Regions from separate parts of the Paenibacillus spongiae genome, predicted to be linked through region 1. Evidence: riboswitches for the same ligand, from Rfam matches in the RefSeq annotation. Region 1 holds a riboswitch; each other region holds the start of a gene.
The links. Region 1 has a riboswitch for cyclic di-AMP ahead of kdpF (K(+)-transporting ATPase subunit F). Riboswitches for the same ligand answer to the same signal wherever they lie in the genome.
Positions count from the first base shown of each region.

Region 1 (7,614 bases):
GTGCTACCACTTCTGTTCGATAACCGGATAACACTTCAACCACTAACTCCTTCTTCACTTGAACGGGGCACCGAAACCGTCTCTTCATGAACCTTCACCTGCTTATCTATTAGTGTATCTGAAGTGGGTGAAGTGTCCAAGTGGATTAGGGGGCTATATAGATAGCATCCGTTATTTGTGACAAACCCCTAATATTGACGCACCGTTCGGACATCAGATCCGCTATTGGCACCAAGTCACCACATTTCCTCCGATATTCGCATGAATAACGGCTCTGGTGTCCGCTACCTCCCCAATTCGGCTCGATATTCAACATTAGCGTACCTGATGTCCGTTCCAAGTCCAGCCCACTTACCCCTGCATTGCACAGACATAGAATCCGTTATTTGTGACAAACCCCTAATATTGACGTACCGTTCGGACATCAGATCCGCTATTGGCACCAAGTCACCACATCTCCTCCGATATTCGCAAGAATAACGGCTCTGGTGTCCGCTACCTCCCCAATTCGGCTCGATATTCAACATTAGCGCACCTGATGTCCGATCCAAGTTCAGCCCACTTACCCCTGCATTGCACAGACATAGAATCCGTTATTAATGACAAACCCCTAATATTGACGTACCGTTCGGACATCAGATCCGCTATTGGCACCAAGTCACCACATTTCCTCCGATATTCGCATGAATAACGGCTCTGGTGTCCGCTACCTCCCCAATTCGGCTCGATATTCAACATTAGCGTACCTGATGTCCGTTCCAAGTTCAGTCCACTTACCCCTGCATTGCACAGACATAGAATCCGTTATTTGTGACAAACCCCTAATATTGACGCACCGTTCGGACATCAGATCCGCTATTGGCACCAAGTCACCACATTTCCTCCGATATTCGCATGAATAACGGCTCTGGTGTCCGCTACCTCCCCAATTCGGTTCGATATTCAACATTAGCGCACCTGATGTCCGATCCAAGTCCAGCCCCGCCCCTTCTCGATTACAGCGCGGAATTACTGCATTTTGTGCAACAATTGCATCAGTATCGCTCTAAGAACAAGTAAATATTGCACTTTTTGCAACAATAAACAGAGAATCACCCTCATAGCCGGCCTTTGAATCCGAATTGTTGCATTTTATACAGCTTCAGCCGTACCTTCCCAACTCCAACGCAGAAATATTGCACTTTTTGCAACAATAGCGTACCCGCCCGATGACTATTTCATTGCTAATCCCATGAATTCCTGGCATCAATAGCGATAGTAGATCGTCGACCGAACCTCGTCTCCTTCAACACCCTTCCTGAACGAAAGAGATGGTGGTGATAAGCTGCTGGACGAGGCCTCACCTCACCGACACCTACTGAACCACAGGGATAGTGACCAAAAAAGTTTTTTGCTGAGATTCAGCCTCCTTCGTCCTCTGAGCCATCGGGATGGTGCACATAACATAGCCACAGACCCAGCCTCTCCTGCACCACCGAAACGCTCCTGAACCACAGAGATAATGACCCTATAGATTTCATCCTATGATCATCGCCATTCCATTCCTGAGCCAACGGGATAGTGGAGATAAGCTGCTATACGAGGTTTTTCCTACACTATCCTCCTTCCGAACCACTTGATACCGGACAAAAGAATCCTAGGGATGGCGAGCACGAGGTTCCAATCAGCCCACCATCCCATAGCGTGAAATCTCATCCTATTTCACGTATTCTTTTAGCGCCATATTCAGCTTGAGCACATTTACTCTCGGATCGCCGAACACGCCGAGATCGCGTTCTTCGGTATGCTCATCTACAAGCTTGGTTAGCTGCTCCGCTGTTAACCCTGTCAGCTTGCTGATTCTTGGAATTTGAACCTTCGCCGATTCCGGTGTAATGTGCGGGTCCAGTCCGGAACCGGAGTTCGTCAGCAGCGCAATCGGCACGCGGTCGATCGGTACGTCCGGATTCGCCTTCTGCCACGCCTCCATCGATGTCTCCACTCTTGCGATCAAATCGGCGTTAGATGGTCCATAGTTGTTCGATCCCGATCCTTCCGCCTTGTAATCGATACTCGATATACGCCCGTGAAAATATGCCGGATCGGTAAACGGTTGACCGATCAATTCGGAGCCTACAACCAGACCGTCCCGGTCCTCCAACACGCTGCCATTGGCTTGATCCGGGAACAGAAGCTGAGCCGCTCCCGTACTCACGAGCGGATAGACCAAACCGCACAATACGATAAACACCAGGCTCGCCCGAACAGCAACCGCCCAGACCGATCCGCTCCATGCCCCACCGCTATCTTGTTCTATATTCACAGCTTGCTTCATTGTTACCTTCCTCCTAGTGGCAATCGTACCGCACCGCATGCCAAGCTCTATGCAGTGCAGCACGACTTCCATTATCTGTTATACCCACAAATGGACGATCATGTCGATTAGTTTGATTCCAACAAACGGTGCGATAACACCGCCGAGCCCATAGACGACCAAATTCCGGCTAAGCAGCTTCGCCGAGCTCATCGGTTTGTACGCTACGCCCTTCATTGCAAGCGGGATGAGCAGTGGAATGATGATCGCATTGAATAGGAGCGCCGACAGAATCGCGGAGTATGGCGAACCGAGCCGCATGACATTCAGCACGTTCATCTCGGGAATCGCGAGCAAGAATATCGCGGGGATAATGGCAAAATATTTGGCCACATCGTTTGCAATACTGAACGTTGTCAGCGCGCCGCGAGTCATGAGCAGCTGTTTCCCGATGGCCACGACCTCGATAATCTTGGATGGATCCGAATCGAGATCGACCATGTTCGCCGCCTCCTTGGCTGCGACCGTGCCGCTGTTCATCGCAAGTCCCACATCGGCCTGCGCAAGCGCCGGAGCATCATTCGTCCCGTCCCCTGTCATGGCGACCAGCTTGCCTTGCGCTTGTTCTCTACGTATGACGGCGATTTTGTCTTCGGGCTTGCTCTCCGCGATGAAATCGTCCACGCCCGCTTCACGGGCAATCGTCGCAGCCGTTAGCGGGTTATCCCCCGTACACATGATAGTACGGATGCCCATTCTGCGGAGCTCGTCGAAGCGTTCCTTCATTCCTGGCTTCACCGTATCCTTCAAATAAATAAGCCCATAAATCCGGTTACCCGCCGCAACCGCCAAAGGCGTGCCTCCCGCCGAGGCAATGCGTTCCGTTACCGCATCCAAGTCGCTTGGAAGCTTGCCGCCTTGCACTGCGACCCACTGCTTCACGGCATCGACCGCCCCTTTGCGAACGGACAGACCGCTCGTTAGGTCAACGCCGCTCATGCGCGTTTCGGCTTTAAACTCGATGAACTGGCCTCCTTCCGCGATTGCCGCGTCATACGTGAACCCTTGTTTGTTCATAAGCTCAAGCACAGAGCGCCCTTCCGGCGTCTCGTCCTGCAAGGAGCTGATAGCCGCCCATGCCGCAATCTCTTCAGCCGCTGCGCCGCCGACCGGCACGAATTCGCTCGCCATCCGGTTTCCGTACGTAATCGTGCCAGTCTTATCGAGAATCATCGTGTTGATATCCCCGGAAGCTTCAACCGCTTTGCCCGACATCGCCAGTACATTGAACTGCGTCACGCGATCCATCCCCGCAATGCCGATTGCGGACAGGAGACCGCCGATTGTGGTGGGGATCAGGCAGACGAGCAGCGCGATCAGCACCGGGATTTCCAAATCCACGCCGACATACTTCGCGATCGGCGCCAATGTGACCACCACGATCAGAAAAATGAGCGTCAGGCTGATAAGAAGCGTATTTAACGCGATTTCATTCGGAGTCTTCTGCCGCTTCGCCCCTTCAACGAGCGAAATCATCCGGTCGATGAACGACTCGCCCGGATCGCTCGTAATGCGAACGACGATACGGTCGCTGACGACCCGGGTACCTCCTGTGACCGAGCTGAAATCGCCTCCCGCTTCTTTAATCACAGGTGCGGATTCACCCGTAATCGCCGATTCGTCAACCGAGGCAAGCCCTTCGATCACTTCGCCGTCGCCCGGAATCATCTCTCCCTGCTCTACGATGACAGTGTCTCCTTTGCGAAGCATCGATGCTTGTATGACCGTTATCTCACCATTGACCAGCTTGTTCGCAGCCACTTCCCGCTTCGTCTTCTTCAGCGAGTCCGCCTGCGCCTTCCCCCTGCCCTCGGCGAGCGCTTCGGCAAAGTTCGCAAACAGAACGGTTACCAGCAGAATCAGGAACACGGTCAGATTGAACGCGAACCGTTCCTCAGCATTGAACCAGCTTGGAAACAGGGTTAGAAGCAGCACGAGGAACGTTCCGATTTCAACGATGAACATGACCGGATTCCGGATCATGGACGCCGGGTTCAGCTTGATGATACTATCGATTACAGCCTGCTTGACGATATCGCCCGTCAGCAGCTTTTTACGTTGCTGCAGTTGTTGTTTCATCTTCTCTTCCCCTCACTTAACGAAGCGTTAAATATTCCGCAACCGGCCCCAGCGCAATGACCGGAAGAAATGTTAGTGCGCCAATCAACAGCACCGTCCCGATAATAATCCCCGTGAATAGCGCATTATCCGTACGGAATGTCCCGATCGTCTCCGGTACATGCGTCTTGCGGACGAACGATCCGGCGACGGCTAGCATAGCCATCATGGAGATGTACCGGCCGAAGAACATGACCAATCCGGTCGTAATGTTCCAGAACGGCGTGTTATCCGCTAGTCCTTCGAAACCGGACCCGTTATTGGCGGCCGAAGAGGTGTACTCGTACAAGACTTGAGAAATCCCATGGAAGCCCGGATTGGTTATCGAGCCGCTGCCCAGGTCGGTCAAGAAGGCTATCGCCGTCGGAGCCAGAATGATCAACGGATGCACCAGGATGGCAATGGCGAGAAGCTTCATCTCGCGCGGTTCAATCTTGCGGCCTAGAAATTCCGGCGTCCGCCCGACCATAAGCCCGCAGATGAATACCCCCAGCATGGCGTACATCAGCATATTGATCAGCCCGACGCCTTTGCCTCCGAATACGCAGTTCAACATCATCTGGGCAAGCGGGGCTATACCGCCAAGCGGCGTGAGCGTATCATGCATGTTATTGACGCTGCCGGTAGTGGCCGCGGTCGTCACCGTCGTGAACAAGGCGGATTGAGCGATGCCGAAGCGCACCTCCTTGCCTTCCATGCTACCTTGCGATGCATCGAAGCCCATGGCGTTCATCGCAGGGCTACCCGCCTTCTCCGAGAAGTAAGTGAGCGAGAGGAAGACAAGGAAGAGTGCCATCATGGCGGTGAAAATAACCCAGCCCTGCTTCGTATTCCGTGCGAAGCGCCCGAACATATAGGGCAACGATGCCGGCATCGCCCACATCATGAGAATCTCAAGCACATTCGTAATGCCATTCGGATTCTCGAACGGGTGCGCCGAGTTGACGCCGAAGAACCCGCCGCCGTTCGTACCGATATGCTTGATCGTCTCCAGCGATGCTACAGGCCCCAGCGGAATATGCTGCGTAACACCTTGCAGCGTAGTAACGACGAGGGTCGGATTTAGCGTCTGCGGGACTTGGAGCGCCACAAGAACGAGCGTCATGATGAACGAGAAGGGCAGGAAGATCCGCATGATCCCTTTCACGAAGTCTTCGAAAAAGTTGCCGATCGTCGTCCCTTTGCTCGTGATCCCCCGCACGAAAGCGACCGCAACGGCGAATCCCGTGGCTGCCGACGTGAACATCATCATCGTGATGACGGCCATCTGGGTGAGGTAGGTAACGCCAGACTCCCCGCTGTAATGCTGCAGGTTCGTGTTGGTCACAAAGCTGATAATCGTATTGAAAGCAAGCGTTGATTCCATATTTCCGTTACCGCTCGGGTTAAGCCATAATCCGCCCTGTACCCGCAGCAGTAAATAACCGATCGCGACAAGCACGACATTGGTGGCGATGATGCTAAGCGCATAAATCTTCCACGTCATGCCTTCCCGCTTCTTCAGCCCGATCAGCTTATAGATCGCCCGTTCCATGCCTCCGAATATGCGGTCCGTCCAATTCGATTCATTCGAGAACACATGATAGACATACGTGCCCAGCGGCTTTACCAGCAGCATCAGGACAATAATGACGATGACGATTTGCAAGATATCCATTGATCAACAGCCTCCTAGAACTTCTCCGGGTGAATCAGTGCATAAACCAAATACATGAATACAAGCAAAGTAAGGATAAGCGTCACAATCATGCTTCGTTCCCTCCCGCATCTTCAATCACTTTACCGCACCAGTTGGCAAAACCGGCTGCTAGCGCGAATCCCGCTGCCAGCATGACAAGCATCCCTATATCGCTCATGCTTAAATTCTCCCTATTCATCCCTAATATTCAATTTTTACCCATTCTGAGCATGAAAAAAGAAGCCTGCGGGCATGAGGAACATGACCCGTGGCTTCAACGATTCACAGCAAGGAAGAATTCTGCCGTACCCCTTAGAGGGCACAAGAAGAAACGGCTCGCACCATTCCTGGGGGCGACGTTAGTTTCTTCCATTAGACAAATTCATCCCGAGCTGCGACTGCACGTGTTAATGTTGCCTCTCCCTATACGCTTACGAGGTTAGCTGACGGATTCGGGCGCGAGAGTCGCCCTACCTGGATCAGTCTCCCATTCCAAGATTCACCCCATGGCTTCAGCAATACGCATCGTACTGCTTGCTGGCCGTTGGTTCCCCCGCTCCTTCTTCGAAATCAGAAGGACTCAGCGATAAAGACGGTTAATGCTATGACTGAAACATAACTGCTATCGGTTTCAAATCGTTCTCCTGCTCGGAGGCCTCCGAAAATGGTAAGAACAAGAAGATTCGATGAATTGAATCTTACTCCTGCTTCGAATCTCTGTAAAGCGAACCTGAAGCTGATAATACGGCTTTTCCGCTCGATTATCGCGCATAAGCAGCGCTTACATTCCTATAAATATCCGTCTTGCTCGCTCATTCGCATTCATTCTGCGCCTTTCAAAAAAAGCGGCGGACATTCGGGAAGGGATATCATCCAAAAATGCACAAAAAAGCTGTCGGATAAATCTCGACAGCTTAAAGCAGCCATTTCATCGGAATGCCTGCATGCATGCAGCGGCTCGCCTCCATAGCCTCAAGGTTCATTCCCGCCGGTCCGGCGGCAGCGCAAAGGCGAGAAGTCCGAGGAGCGGCAGAAAGCTCGACCAGGTCAGAACGCGGTCAAGTCCCCATATATCGCCCGCTTCTCCAATGATCACCGCCCCGATCGCCCCCATTCCGAAGGCCAAGCCGGTAATGAGCCCTGAAGCCATGCCAACCTTGCCTGGGAGAAGCTCCTGCGCGTAGACGACGCTTACGGAAAATCCGGAGAGCAGGATGACGCCCAGCAAGAATATAACGGGATAAATCAAGAATGATGGCAAATAAGGGAGTAGTAACGCGAACGGAGCCGCTCCCCCGATGGAAATCAGTATCATCCGCTTCCGGCCGAACCGGTCGGCCAGAATACCGCCCAAGAAGGTGCCGAGCACGCCTGCTGCCATGAAGAGAAAGATCGGCACCTGCGCCGCCCGCAGCGAGAAATCCCGGAAATCTTCCAAGTAGATTTGATAATACGTCGAGATTCC
Region 1 is NZ_CP091430.1:5,780,739-5,788,352, forward strand. Features, by position in the region: gene L1F29_RS26105 (IS3 family transposase) at 1-88, opposite strand, end outside; gene kdpC (potassium-transporting ATPase subunit KdpC) at 1,697-2,314, opposite strand; gene kdpB (potassium-transporting ATPase subunit KdpB) at 2,393-4,432, opposite strand; gene kdpA (potassium-transporting ATPase subunit KdpA) at 4,449-6,128, opposite strand; gene kdpF (K(+)-transporting ATPase subunit F) at 6,143-6,220, opposite strand; cyclic di-AMP (ydaO/yuaA leader) riboswitch at 6,562-6,745, opposite strand; gene L1F29_RS26125 (MFS transporter) at 7,129-7,614, opposite strand, start outside.

Region 2 (7,614 bases), 2.1 Mb from region 1:
GGCAATCACGATTAAAAATCCGATCATGGCTGCCCAAAAGAATGTAATCAAATAATGCCAGACAAAAAGTCGTTTAACAGGGGGAGCGCTGATATCGTTTACAACTTGCGGTAATTTGACTGGTACTAAACGAGCAGCTCTTTCAGGGCCCCCTGCTGCGTTACTCACCCACAGATTACCATCTGAATCAACTTTTAATTCTGGTTGTTCGGTTTTTTTGACGGTAATCCAAGCCGCTTCCTTAGCAATAAATGTGAGCGGATTCTCTTTACCTTCAGAAACCATGGTTTGATTTGCATCGATGATTTGTTTTGTTTCAAATTTCTCAAACCCATAATCGAACAGATGAGTCATATCCGAGAATGTTGCCTCCTTCGAATCCGATTTCAATAAAACGCCAATTAGTTCCGTATCCTCCCTTCTTGCAGATGCGACAAGCGTAAAGCGTGACTGATCCGTAAATCCGTTTTTGATTCCTGTTGCGCCTTCATAAGTCCACAATAATTTATTATGATTGACTAAATCGGAGTCCCATTCGTTTCCGTCCCATGGCTTTGTTTTTGTCCCAACGATTTTCCGGAATGTTTCGTTTTGCATGGCATACTGTGCGATTTTCGCCATATCCAGAGCAGTTGTATAATGCGCTTTATCATGTAAGCCGTGAGGATTTTGAAATTGTGTATTTGTTGCGCCTGCTTTCTCTTTTACAAACGCATTCATTCGCTCAGCAAAGGCTTTTTTTGATCCATCTATATGCTCGGCTATAGCTGTGGCAGCATCATTACCTGAATTCATCATTAGAGCGTAGATCAAATTAATCATGCTCTGCTGCTCCCCTTCACTTAAATAAACTCTTGTTCCGTCTTCATATCTGGCTTCCTTCGAAACCGTAACCCGATCATATGGCTTTGCTGTTTCTAACGCGATAATACCGGTTACAATCTTGGTAATACTTGCTGGATACAAAACATCGGTTTCATTTTTTTTCAACAAAACACTCCCCGTCTTTGCATCGATCAATACAGCGGCTTGTGCATGAATATCGGGCTGCAAGATTCCTTCTTCGGCTTTTGTTGAGATGGGATGCACGGCAAAGAAAGACAACAAAACCATGTATGGAATGAAAGACAGCTTTTTATTAGATCCGAGCATCGTAATAGACCTCCAATCGATTGAATAGGAAGACTTATTTGTCTTGCTTTATCCAACTACTTGTCGTAGTATTTTTTTGAATCACCATTATAGGAGGTGAGCAAAATATGAAAATCTTTCAACGCTTTGCTATTTGTGGCACACTATTACTCATTGTTTTACTGACAAGCGGATGCAACACAGAATCCGATGACAAGAATAACAATTCGAATAAGATGAATAACATGAACCATGAACAAATGGATATGAATAATAATGAGAAGGAATAATTAGTGCGCAGCCGGTTGAAAGGATAAGCCCGCGATATTCGCGGGCTTATCCTTTAACAATACGAACCGTCTAGTGCTTTTCAGTCGTCATACTATCATAGACCTCTTCGGACACAACACGACGGGCAGTAACATATCTTTTCTCGTAATAGGATTCCGATAAGGCGCTTATTCGGACCCCTTTACTACTGGAAGAATGTGCGAACTTCCCGTTTCCGACGTATATACCGGCATGCGAGATTCCTTTCCCATCCGTATTAAAGAAAACAAGATCGCCGGGACGGAGCTTATCCTTGTCCACATATTCTCCGGCATTCGCTTGTGTCTTAGACGTTCTCGGAAGCTTAACGTCGAATGTTTTGAATATATGCAGGATAAAACCCGAACAATCGAATCCATCTGTAGTCGTACCGCCCCATTTGTATGGTGTACCCACGACCTCATTGACGGATGCGGTCAGCTGCGGCTGATCTGCAAATACACTTCCGGCGCCCGATGTGAATACGGCTAGCGCCCCTACTATTGATATAACTGTTTTCTTCAAAATGTTCTCCCTTCGGTGCCTACGAGGTTAGCTGAAGGTTCGGTAGAAGGTTCCCTATAATTCCTTACCATTGGAATTAATTCACCCAACGTGGTTCCCCCGTTTTTCTCACAGAAAATTCGGCAAAGTTTGTTTTTAAACTACACAAGGTAGTATAATTCTTTCTTTCTCGTCGATCTCCTCCCTTGCAAAAATTAGAATCCTTTCATTTTATTAAGGATACCAGAAGGACAGCATATATCCGCCCCTCTTTGGTTATATATCGTTCATCTTATTGCTAGTTCTGAACAGCAAACCGAAAAATCTCTTGTGCTGTTATATCCGTAGATGATACGATTTCATAAAAAGAACTACGTATCGTAATTTTAATGGAAAGGAGCATGCGAAGCTATTGAACCAAACCAAATCTAACAAACAGCAATCCAAACAAGCCCGAGCTGAAATGCGCCGGGAACAGGCGAAACGTAAAAAAATGATAAAAAGGGTAGGCTTGTTTGGAGGCCTATTCGTGCTCTTAACCCTTATCATTATCGCCTTTGCATTCCGTCCACCGTCACCAGGAGAGAAAGTAACCATTATGTCCGATCAATCTCATATTCCCGATGTGACTTCACCGCATAAACCGTACAATTCCGATCCGCCTACCAGTGGCCAGCATGTTGCTTCCACTGCACCTTGGGGAGTCCATAAAGATCCGTTACCCAAGGAGCTGCTCGTGCATAACCTTGAAGATGGCGATATTGTCATCTATTACAATAACCAATTGGACTCCTCCTCTATTGCCGAATTGGAATCGATTGCAGAGCATTATAAGGAAGGCGTGATTGTAAATCCATATCCGGAAATGAAAAATAAGATCACATTAACAGGATGGGGACGCATTGACCGGCTTGAAACTGTCGAAAAAGACTCCATAACCAAGTTTATTCAAGCATATAGAGGAAAAAATCATCATTGAAAGCACTCGTATTTCTCAGGAATGCTGCCCATTTGCTCAATCGATGAGTGTGACGTGAGAAGGATCCGCCGCGTCGGATCCTTCTGCTGTATTAGTGCTATCGTTACTATTAGATCCATGATCTATGGAGGGATTATCTGCTTAATCTCGAATAACACAAGGAACGGATTAACCTAACGGTCAGGATACTTTAAGGAAATTATTGAAGGGTGAGGGGAATTATGGGTTCAAGAATCATGCACTTGATTATAGCCAATCGAATTGCAGAGTGTCTGTCGATAGAAGATAGAACACTATTTTTACTTGGAAGCATTGCTCCAGATGCCGTATCGACTAAAGACTCATCGCATTTCTTTAAAGGTGCATTACAAGATTATTCAAGAAGCATTGATTATAAAGGATTTTTACATAAATATCGTTCGCAAGTAGAAAGTCAATATATACTAGGATACTTTACACATTTGATCGCTGATGATATCTGGCTGAAAGGTTTTAATCTTTCTTGGTTGAAAAACAGAATGGAAGCTAATCATGAATTATATCATTTATACCATAATGATTTCCGATTACTGAATGGAAAATTATTAGAATACTATTGTATGACAGATGAATTGAGAAAAACGCTCAGTTATCTACCTACATTCTTTAATTTGCAAGAAGTTACGTCCGAAGATGTTGAAAACTTCATCCCATATGTATTAGGCGATATGAATTACGATAAGGAAGTTATTAATGAAAAGCTTAATGTTTTTACGTTTGATCAGATTGTTGGTTATATAGAGACATCAGTTGACATGGGGTTACTGAATATGAAACAGGCGGCCATCCTGTACCGGATGCCTTCTGCTCGTGAATGGTCAGTCGCCCATCCTTAGGTTGGAGAGTGCCGTGACAAGTTACGAAGGGATATAGAGAAGTAAAATCTTCACGATCGAAGAAAGATAGTTCATTATTCAACGAAGATTAGGCTGCCGACATGGATCGGCAGCCTTGGGTCCGTCTGAACCATTAACGTAAACAACTTGGCTGATATTTATGGAGTCAGTCGCTTTGTGCGCTCAATAACTTTACATGACTAAATTGAGCTTCTCCATCCGTAACAAAAACGCCCCATTTTCCACGCTGATGATTATACATCCTAGTACTCAATGCAACTTGATCATCCAGGTATATTTCGCAAATCGAATCTTCAATAATGACTTTTAGTTCATAAGGTGTATCCGGGATGAGCGTGATGGGGCGCTCAAGTTCAACAATATGAGGCATGTCCCCTCTTCTCGGCCAACAATCGAAGACGATTCGATTGCGATCCGGTTCCAGTCGAATATAGTAACCGTTCTCCAAGTCCTCACTGAACCTTAGCATCATCCCACAGCTCCGTGTGTTTTCCGCGAAGGTAACGGTGGCAGTAAGTTTACAGCAGGATGGAAGTTCATCCGTCATTGCACATGAGAAAGAATCCAATGCAGCACTCTTTAATGTATTCCCAGCAATATCCCATTTGCCAATTCCCGGCGCAAGTTGGACAGGCAATTCCTGTTTAAAGACTTTATCGAGTTGTTCAGGTATTTTCACCTGCAGCGTACCGTCTATATGCTGAATTAATTCATGAACGACCAAATTTCCTCCCCATTGCCATTGACCTTCATCTTTCTCTTCCGTCTTCGTTGGATTCCATCCGAAAACATAACGCCTGCTGCCATCGCTGAACGTCTTGGCCGCGTAGTACGCTCTTCCGTCAAAAGCATCATCGGCAGGCGCTATCCACGGTCCATTAAGCGATTTACTCATCCTGTAGTGGGTAACCCATTTATCGCTGAAAGTTGAAAATACGAGGTACCACCAGTCCCCTATGCGGAACAGATCCGGGCACTCATGAGTGAAATATAAATGAGGAGCCCAGAATGGTTCGCGAACTTCCCAATGCTTGAGATCCTTCGATGCACACAGCGCCGTGCAGCCCCGTCTTCTGGAGGGTCCCTCTTTCAATCGAGCAGCCAATAGCATCCAATACTCTTCGGCCTCTTCGTTCCAGAATACAAACGGGTCCCTCCAATCGTCTTTTTCGTACATCTCGGGAGGTGCGAAGAAAGTGTCCTCCTCAATCTTGCTCCAATGAAGCAGGTCGTCGCTCACGGCATGCATGACTGCTTGCATCGGCTTTCCTTGTGATTGGAGATGATGATTGTGACCCGTATAAAAGATATGATATTGTCCTCCCGCTTCGATGACGCATCCCGTAAAGATAAATAAATCCTGTTCATCCTTGCTCCCTCTCGGGATTACTTCTCCATGTTCCTCAAATTGTACAAAATCATCCGTACTGATCAGATACCAAGGCGTTCCTTCCCCATATTTCTCATGATTCCGCCAATCTAACAAATAAAACAGTTGAAAGCGTCCATCCTTATAGAACGGAATGAAATCTCCAGTCCAGCCAACTTGCGGTTTGTAAAATAAACTCATGTGATATTCCCCTCTCTTGGTTTTTTATTCAGGTTTTCGAACGCATCCATCACTTTAGTCGTTGTGAACACATTCGCGATGCCCTCTTCTTCCCGGAAATATGGAGAAACATTTGAAGGAATGCTTCAAGAAAATAAATTCGATACTGACCACATAATTCCTCTTGGAGATAAGATTACCAAACAAACTCCTGACACATGAAATAGTCACACTTTGATCCGTTGTATCCCGTCCGCTGTGTTTAACTTCCTCTCATCACGCACACGAGCTGTTCGTATGTTACGCCATACTTGCGTGCAATGTCGAGTGCATAGCTGTTCCCCTGCGGGCGGGCGCGCCGGATGACATAACTTCGCTGCCCAGAGCTCGCGTCCATCTCGGCGGTGAGCGTATCGATACGACTACCTCCTTCGACTGGCACAGCGTTGAGCTTATCAACGCTGTCCGCAAGTTCGTGCAGATGCGTTGCAAAAATAACGCGGCAGCCCGCCACACGCAGCGCTAGCAGCACCTCGCCGGCTATCGCGGCAGCCTCGGATGCGCTCGTGCTAGAAAAGGTCTCATCCAGCAGCAGCAGGCTGCTGCGGGTCATTTTACCGAACAAATCTCTCAATCGGCTGCATTCCTCACCGAAGCGTCCCTTCATTTGGAGATCCGCATCAACGCTCTGCGCATGCACGAGTACATGATCCACCGGATGGATCTTAGCCGCGTAAGCCGGGACAAATAGCCCCAGCTGGTACAACAGCTGCGCAATGCCTACCGATTGCATGAAGACGGTCTTGCCGCCCTGATTAGGCCCAGTTAATATATAGATGCGCCCATTCTCATCGAATGTCACGTTATTCTTCACGACAGCAGCGGCACCATTAGGCTGCTCCCCCGCGACCCGGCCCGCCACGACCGGATGATAAAGTCCGTCAGCTACAAACGCTGATCCGTCCGTTTCGGCGGCCTGCGGCTTGCATAGCGGCAGCCCTTTCGCAGCCAGCCGTTTCATCCAGGAGACGCCGCTAAGCAAGAAGCGGATTTCCGGCGCAATGACCGCTAGAAAACGGGAAGTGGAGGCCGCGTACATTTTCATACAGCTGCGCCACTCTCGTGTGGACCCTTTCAGTATCGCGTTCAACGCACTGTTGACCGCTCCATTCAACGCCTGCGTCTGTTCGGCGCTCTTCCCTCTTCCTATTGCCATAAGCGGTGCCAAGCAACGAAATCCGTCATCTTTCGTATCCAGCCGCAGCCAGCGATCGATGAGGTTGCCGGAGCGATAAGGCTGATCATTCACAGCAATAATACCCGCTTCATAAGGAGCGAGCTGCGGATCGAGATTGATACCGACCGTGATGCTCTTAATATTACGAACGCTTAGCGACAGCTTGCGCGTCTCCTCCTGCAGCGATTGGAAAGTTCGGCTTTCGTATCGGGAGACAATTTCTTGAGACAGATTCCGAATCCCAATCGAAGCAGGCTGCAGCTTGCTCATTCCCTTATACAATCGTTCGACGCATGACAAATACAGCTCAATCTCCGAAATGGCATACAACGAGGTGGCCGTATCATCGTCCGCCCAGCGATCTCGCTGCTGCAAATCCCGCAAATCTTCAAAAGCAGGAAGAAGCTCCTCCAGCAGTTGAAACAGCTCCTCTTGCCGAAACAAGTCCTCCACGATATCAAGCCGGTAAGCGATTACACGATCATCCGCGGTAAAATACGTCAGCGGATGCGGTTGTTTGGTCCGGTATCCCCCTGGCCCATTGCCGATCTCATGAAATAAAGCTTCCAGTCCGAGGCCAACAAGCTCGGATTGAACAGATGCTGTAGAATTGGTCGGTTCGGCAGTCGATCCGTTCGGGTAAAGCAGGCTAAACAGCTCATTCATAACTGAACCCTCCTATTTCAAAGAGAAGCAGCATCCATTCGCGGAGCAGAGGGGCCGCGCATATTGACAGAACGAACGCCAGTGCCGCCAGCAGCCACAGCACTAATCGGGAATAACCATACTGCCTCCATATTTGGGAGAGCGGAATATAGCGATAGAATACTGTAGCGACGAAAGTCGGAATCGTTACAAACATAAGCACGTTGACCGAGAGTGCCGTTAACAGGAGCAGGATACAAAATTGCCATAATGCCTCACGTAAGAGCAGCCACCTTGGCGGGTTGATGAGCATAAGATGCTCCGGCAAATATAGCTTCGAACGGCAGATCATGCCTCCCCCTCC
Region 2 is NZ_CP091430.1:3,730,035-3,737,648, reverse strand. Features, by position in the region: gene L1F29_RS17105 (D-alanyl-D-alanine carboxypeptidase family protein) at 1-1,152, opposite strand, end outside; gene L1F29_RS17100 (C40 family peptidase) at 1,492-1,965, opposite strand; cyclic di-AMP (ydaO/yuaA leader) riboswitch at 1,967-2,100, opposite strand; gene L1F29_RS17095 (DUF3105 domain-containing protein) at 2,357-2,923, shown strand; gene L1F29_RS17090 (zinc dependent phospholipase C family protein) at 3,145-3,798, shown strand; gene L1F29_RS17085 (glycoside hydrolase family 32 protein) at 3,965-5,389, opposite strand; gene L1F29_RS17080 (MutS-related protein) at 5,631-7,271, opposite strand; gene L1F29_RS17075 (hypothetical protein) at 7,264-7,602, opposite strand.
Region 2: another riboswitch for cyclic di-AMP. It lies ahead of L1F29_RS17100 (C40 family peptidase); the one in region 1 lies ahead of kdpF (K(+)-transporting ATPase subunit F).

Region 3 (7,614 bases), 2.4 Mb from region 1:
GATATTCCCCCATTCCTTAACACGGAGCGGCGGGAGGTCTCTTTTTATTTATAGATCCGATTCATGGAAGGTGATAAGTATGCCGAGAGCAGTGATTATCTCAGGAAGCCCGAAGGCCCATTAGCTCGTGATAGACAAGGGTGAAGCAGATGGCGCACCTCACTTCGCCTTATCGGTCTAGAAGCTTCCCAGCCTAGCTCGCACTAAAGCCCGAAGCTGCTGCTGGATGAGCCGCTTGGCGCGCTGGATGCGCTGACCAGGATCGAGATGCAGCAGCTCATCGAACGGCTGTGGCGGGAGCGAGGGATTACCGCAGTGCTGGTCACGCACGACGTCAGCGAAGCCGTAACGTTGGCTGACTGGGTTATTTCTCGTGGAGCAAGGCGGGATTACGCTGGATACCGGCATCGCGCTGGCACGCCCGCGAGAGCATGACAGCGGCTTTGCCCGCTACAAGAAGCTTATTCTCGACCGCGTCCTGACGACGCGGGCAGATGCAGAGAGTCCGTACGCCAGCTATACCATCTAAGCCGTTTTCAAGGGACTCCATCTTCGATAAAAATGACCAAGAAGGCCGCGCCGATCATTCGGGCGGCCTCTTCGCCATGGTTGCTTCTTAAGCATACCGACCGTATTAAATGCGTCCATAATGAAGCCGGAACGTAGAACATACAGTGAGCCGACGATCGGATGGGTATGGATAAGACGATAAAAAAGATCAAAACAGACGAAAACAGGCCTGTTATGCTTATAACAAGCCGAAACAAGCGGAGGGGAGAGCGGAAGTGAGCTACAGCCAATACGTCAGCATGGTCCGCAAGTCCCTCGATTATATCGAGCGGCACATGACCGAGCGGATCACAGTGAAGGAGCTATCGAAGCAGGCCGTATTTTCCAGCGCCCATTTTTACCGCATCTTCAACACCATGGTGGGATTTACGGTCGCGGACTATACGCGCCGGAGAAGATTGACGCGTGCCGCGCTGGATCTTATTTATACGGACAAGCGGATACTCGATATCGCGCTTCAGTACCGCTTTCAGTCTCAAGAAGCATTCACCCGGGCGTTCAAAAAAATGTTTGCCATGGCGCCCGGTGAATACCGGAAGTATTCGGCAACCTTAATTCGCGAAGGAGGAACCCGCATGTTCATGAAATCAGTACCCCAAGGCTGGACCGTAACCGGACAGAATATCGAAGAATACGAGGTGACTGCCGATCGTGGGGTCGTGCATCAAGGCCGCGCTGCCGGACGCTTGCGTTCGAAGACGGGCAGCAGCCTAGGTTTCGTTACTTTAATGCAGATGTTCAAGGCCCAGGAATATAGAAGCAAGCGGCTCAAATGCACGGCATTCGTCAAATCGGATCAAGTGAGCGGGTGGGCGGGCTTGTGGATGCGTATCGATCATGAGAACGGAGACATGCTGCGCTTCGATAATATGGGGAACCGTCCGATCAAAGGAACGCTGGATTGGAATCAGTATGAAGTGATCCTGGATGTTCCCGCTGAGAGCGGCGCGATAGCATTCGGCGTTCTGCTCCATGGAGGCGGAAGCGTATGGGTGGACGGCTTCCGGTTCGACATCGTAGATGAACGGGTGCCGACCACGGACAGCGAGGCTGAAGAGTCCCTCCCGCTGCATCCGGTGAATTTGGATTTTGAAGAAGCCTAAGGTGAGATGCGGCAAGGAAGAAGAAGAGGAATCCGATCGCCCGGATTCCTCTTCTTCTTTGCCGCTAACGTCTATGTATAGACACAGCTGACCGTTACAGCACGGCTAGATAAGCACGCGAGACATGAAACAGACGGTCCACATCCTCCTGAGAGCCAGTGCCGTATTTGCAGCCCAAGTGCTTGCTGAGTATCGTCGGCCGCGTCTGAATGTCCGATTCGTATCCGCCCGGCGGATAATTGTCGCGATAAAATTCCTGTAAGCCGGCGTCAGGGAGAATGCCTGAGCCGATGGCAATGGGGTAGGAGACCTTGTCTTGAGCCATCCCCGCCAGCTGCCGCATCTGCAGCCGGGCGCCCAATTCCGATAGCGTCCGCGCCGCCAGCTCGAGTTGAGACGCTTCCCATGACAAGTGAGGGGAGCTGAGCATCGCCAGCGCATCTTGAATCGGCATCCTTCTTAGCGTAAACAGAAAAGAAGCCCAATGCATGAAATCGAATCGGGGGCTGCCGACCGACATGATGCCCTCGCCCCAGCCGCTTTGACCGCCGCAAGTGATCTTTAGCAGGCCGTAGCGGCAGTTCTCGAGCTCGCCTCTCTCTTGATGATAGCAGCGCTGAATATCGAATTGAAACAGCTCAATCCCATACAATCGATCGTCCATCAGGTCATTCTCTCCTCATTCTTGTATACCCGGGTCAATGCCAGTCCGGGTGGTAGCATATTCCGAATGATACGCTACCGTGCAAGGTTTGTAAAATAACTTTGCCGTTGATTTAAGCCAATTAAAGGCGATTAATGCGGATGGAAGGGGGAAAAAGAAGGTTTATCTCGACCGCAGCGGGACCGTTCTCCCTCAGGCGCAGCTTAATTCAATAAGTTGACATAATAAGAAAATAAGAGAATGACCGAGATATTGAGAGAAATCGAAAGAAAGCAATCGTAGAGATGGAAAATTCCAATAAGAATCATTTAACCGCATCTTTACAACGATATTCGCCGGGCGTACGATACGAGTATTGAGTATCCATCAATAAATGATAAGTTTCAAATCGCTGAGTTTCCGTACAGGGAAACGGGGGAACCGATACAGTGGGAATGGCCGTGGCGGCACGGCCGATTCTCATGAGGGGTGAATTCCGAAGATGCGCATATGCAGCGTGCGTCTTCGGATAGGGCGACTCTCGCGCCCGAATCCGTCAGCTAACCTCGTAAGCGTATGAAGAGAGGCGGACAGAATATGAATAGTCGTGAAGCGATACTTGTATCGGCGCCTAATGCGGCCGGTGAAGCGTTTATTAAGCTGCTGCAATGCAGGGGAATTCCGTTTGTGGCGATCGTCAATAATCGCAATGAATATGATCGCATGCTGGAGCTTGGGGTGTCGCAGATCGTAACGGTAAACACGAACGAGGAGAAAACGTGGATCGTACCGGAAATAGCGATCGGGAGCATCTACCTATTCGAGAAAAGCCTGAATTTATGCTGCCGCTACCTTCAAATTTGCCGGAGCTGGACATCGGATCCGGTCTACGTCGTTACGCACAGCATGCAGCCGCGGCTCGTCTACAAAGGGCTCGGCGCGAATTACATCATCCACTCGCATGGCCGAGATTTATCTCTGCTATTATCGAAGAGTTAGATCATCCAGACGCTCAATGAAATAACCCGGCCAAGCGATGGCCGGGTTTTCTAGTATACTCAACTATTATTTGAAGTCGTCGCCCGCCAAGTAATTGTGGAAAGGACGGTCGACCCAGAATGTGTACGTACTGATTTTGACCTCCGGATCCAGTTTCTTGAAGCCGGCGACGATCGCCTCCGAATCCTTATTCAGCGAGAACGACTGCGCGTAATACGATCCGCTGCCGGTAATCTTGTTGTTGGTAATGACGTCGTATTCCTTCAGCTCGGTAAGCGAGTAGTACAGCGGCTGCCACCAGGAGCCGGCGATGAGTCCGGATACGTCGTCGCTGTTCTTCTTCGCATATTTCAGAACAATTGGCTGGAACCGCTCTTTATCGGCCGCGCTCTTGAATTCGAAGGCGATGTCATACTCTCTCGCAGAAGCGATATAATTGCCGTTCGCCAGCTTCTTGTATTGGTAGTCGCTGGACGGCGTCGGCTCGCCCCATTCGCGAAGATGAACGAAGGCTGACGTCTTGGGCTCGAACTGTACGTTAGCTTCGATGCCTTCGCTGCGGAGCAGCCCGATCAATTGAATGGCATGCTTCAGATCGGAATGGCCGTAGGTGATCGTCAGCGAGTCCACGAAATTGGGGTCGTAACGGCTGTCCTTCAAGTTGTAGCCGGTGACAAGCCCTTGCTCCAATGCGCCGTTCACGACCGCTTCCAGCTCAGGCGCCGCGATGATGTCGGAGGTCCGGTACGCATCGGTTAGCTTGGCATAAATCGCGGGATCCGAGGTCGCTGCGATAAAATGTTTGTATTGCCCCTTGGCTTCCAGCACACGGCCGAGCAGCTGCTCGGCAAATGCCTTCGAGGCGGGCTTGTTCGGCTTCAGCTCCGCATAGAACGCCGGGTCGATAAGTCCCGCGTCTTTGGCGGCGGCGATTTCCTGAGCGGCCGTAAGCGATGTGAAATCCTCGATGCGCAGGGCAATCGCGGACAGGGATTGTGCGACCTTCTCCTTCGGATAGGAGTAGGCCAGCTCCTTCAGATCCGCCGCTTTAACGGCAATAAAGACAGCCTGCAGAGAGGTGAGCGGCTGGTCCGCAGCAACGCTTGAAGAGGTAAGAATGCCTTGCTGGAACAGCGTGGCAGCCGCCGTATAGGACGGGCTGGAAGGCTTCAGGTCGCTGAAGGCAACCTCCGCTTTCCCGCCATCCGGCGGAAAGACCAGCATGCGCGCAACCGCTTGGATGAAGTCCCCACGCGTTGGCGAATCCTTCAATTGAACGCCGAACTTCTCCTGAAGAAACAGCGCATATTCATTCGTCGTCTGATCAAGCACAGCGGAAGAGACGGATGGTTGTCCGGCAGCGCCCAATACGGCCGGAGCCGGCGCTGCGAGCAGCAGGGAAACGGATAAAGCGGCTGCGAGCAGTCCTTTTGGCGCGGAAATCATTTTAAACATAAGCAGTCCCTCCATAAATGAAAATGTTCTAATTCCAAGTGAATATGTATGAAATGATTAGTGAATTCTACCATCCATCAAATTATGCTGTCAATATATCAATTGAATGGTTGAATGGTTGAATGGATGCAATACCGCCGCACAAGCGGCAGCGTTCTCCCGGCAAACGGGGAAATCTGCATGACCGACTATGGCGAGGGATATACTGTATCAGAATTGCGAGGCTTTCAACATCAAGCGGAGGACGGAAATAATAAGATGAATACCTAGTTGACATACCCACCGGGGGTATTGTATATTTAATGCATGAGGTGAGCAACTTATGGTAACAGATCACGTCAGCGAACGAACCGAACCCGCTTGCTGCGACAGCTCTGATGCCGGTGCCGGTGTTAGAATGAGCCATCATACCGATAAGATGAAGAGCAATCTCGTTTCGCGGTTGAATCGGATTGAAGGGCAGATCAGAGGGGTAAAGGGGCTTATCGAGAAGGATACCTACTGCGATGACGTGCTCAACCAAATTTCCGCGATTCAATCCGCTCTTAACGGCGTAGGCAAGCTGCTGTTGGAAGGCCACATGAAGAGCTGTGTCATAGAGCGCATTCAATCGGGCGATCAAGAAGTCATCGACGAACTGCTCATAACAGTCAAGAAATTAATGAAATGATCAGGAGGATGATGAACAATGGAGAAGCAAACATTGAAGGTAGAAGGCATGTCCTGCGGGCATTGCGTAGCATCGGTTGAAGGAGCGGTCAAGAAGCTTGGCGCTTCCGCCAAGGTCGACCTGGCCGGCAAGCAGGTAGCCGTTGATTATGATTCTTCCAAAGTATCTCTTGATGCCATTAAAGAAGCGATCGAGGATCAAGGATACAGCGTAAAGTAACGGTTTGAACGCGAGCCAAGAATGGAGCCGGCCTTAAATAAGGCGGCTCCATTTTTGTACGTTATTGCGTAAACAAAAAGCCTCACTGCAGCTCATAGGCTGCAGTGAGGCTGTACTTCTGATTATTCCGATGGCATCCGTTTGCGCAGCTCTTCCATCTGCTCGGCAATCAGCTTTTCCTTCGCCGGATCGACAGGTGCGGCAGCCGGAGACGTCGTCCCGTAGGAAGGGTATGCCGACGAAGAAGCGTAAGGCTGGCCTTGTCCCGCAAGATCGAGGCGGGCTTCCCACTGCATGATTTTCTCTTCCATCCGCTGAAATCCGCGTGCAGCCAATCCGCCGTCGAGCGTATGATCGCTCGAGAAGCTTGGCATGGCGTTTCTCAATTTCGCTTGGGCTTGCTGTGCGCGATTAACCAGATCGTTGCGTTTCTTCTGCATGATCTCGAACTCGGCCTTAGCTGCCTCGAGCTTGCTTGCCAGCTCGGCGGAGCGGATAACGGCGCTGTTGTACCATTCCTGGTGAGCGGCGGCTTTCTCTGCGTGATGCAGCTTGACCGCCAAGGCTTCGCGGGCTTCGGCTTCACGGCCGGCATTCAACGCCTCGAACGCCTTCGTTTCGTATAGCGCGGCCATTCTTGCGCTTTCCTCGGACTGCAGCTTCAATCCTCTTACCGCCGCATCCTGCTTGACGATTTCCTGCTGCAATCCTTCAATCTCTTCCTGCATGTTGCGAACGTATTGATTCATCATCATAACCGGATCTTCCAGCTTCTCCAGCAGCTCATGCGCGGCAGCTTTCGTAATGTTCATCATTCTGTTTAAAATACTCATATTGGACATCTCCTCGATAGGTTATTTTTGTTCGTTGTGCATATCAATCCGTTGATCATCCAGCGATGGCGAAGGTTAATAGCGATAAGGATTGTCGGAGTAATACTCTTCTATTCCAGGCTCCTTCGGAACAACGACCGCGGCAATGATGTAGATCAACAATACCGTGCCAAGGCTGAAGAATCCGCCAAGGACCATTGCCAATCGGATGATCGTCGCATCGATACCGAAGTAAGCGGCCAATCCTCCGCACAAACCAGTCAGTTTGCTATCCGTTCTTGAGCGATATAATTTATTCATAACCACTCTCTCCTTTATATGCAGATGTTTGATTTGAATTTTCTCGGGTGCGTTCTCGCCCTTGCTTATGACTTTATTGTACAGGGGCACGATCGTTGTCGAAACGGTCCCGCGACTGTTCTTGACGCTAGGCTTAAGGCGGGGAATGGGTACGACCTCAGACCACGGGCGTAGATTTGGCGATTTGCAGCCCGTCCCATCAGCTCCAGAATCTTATTGACGAAGCCGCCATCGCCCTTCAGCAGAAACTGCCACATCATCCCTGCGGATGTGAGGGGAAGGATGGCCGGCATGAAGCCATGAAAAAACCGTCCAGGCTCATTGAAACTGCCTTGACGGTTCTATGCTTGTTTCCCTGTACGCGGACGGTGCGCGACACGGGGATTATATTTTTTTGGCGATGGAGAACATGACGGTTTTGTTTGCCGAATCGATCATAATCGTAATCTTGTCGCTGCCGACGGTCGCTTGCTTGTTGCTGACCGGGGTTCCCGCCTGGACGGTTCGCTGGAGCTTATCCGGCGAGGCTTTCACGGGAATCCGCTGCAGTTTATCCGTCAACCGGTTCAGAATTACGAGCGCCTCCGAGCGGGTGACAGGATCGCCGACGCCGAAATAGCCGTTCGGATAGCCCTGCATGATTCCCTTCACAAGCACTTCCGCAATAAACCGCTGCTCCCGCTCCGTAGCGCTCATCAGATCGCCGTAAGCTCCGGCCACGCTAAGGCTGAACGGGGCGTCTTCCAGAAACTCGGTCTCCTGCAGCGTATAGTAGAGGACCTCCGCGACGTTCTCGCGCGTCATGTCGGCCTGATAATCGGT
Region 3 is NZ_CP091430.1:587,216-594,829, forward strand. Features, by position in the region: partial or broken gene L1F29_RS02600 (P-loop NTPase family protein) at 217-529, shown strand; gene L1F29_RS02605 (helix-turn-helix domain-containing protein) at 786-1,673, shown strand; gene L1F29_RS02610 (hypothetical protein) at 1,768-2,337, opposite strand; cyclic di-AMP (ydaO/yuaA leader) riboswitch at 2,717-2,907, shown strand; gene L1F29_RS02615 (hypothetical protein) at 2,914-3,315, shown strand; gene L1F29_RS02620 (hypothetical protein) at 3,382-4,770, opposite strand; gene L1F29_RS02625 (metal-sensitive transcriptional regulator) at 5,168-5,440, shown strand; gene copZ (copper chaperone CopZ) at 5,459-5,659, shown strand; gene L1F29_RS02635 (PspA/IM30 family protein) at 5,782-6,492, opposite strand; gene L1F29_RS02640 (PspC domain-containing protein) at 6,568-6,792, opposite strand; gene L1F29_RS02645 (S-layer homology domain-containing protein) at 7,177-7,614, opposite strand, start outside.
Region 3: another riboswitch for cyclic di-AMP. It lies ahead of L1F29_RS02615 (hypothetical protein); the one in region 1 lies ahead of kdpF (K(+)-transporting ATPase subunit F).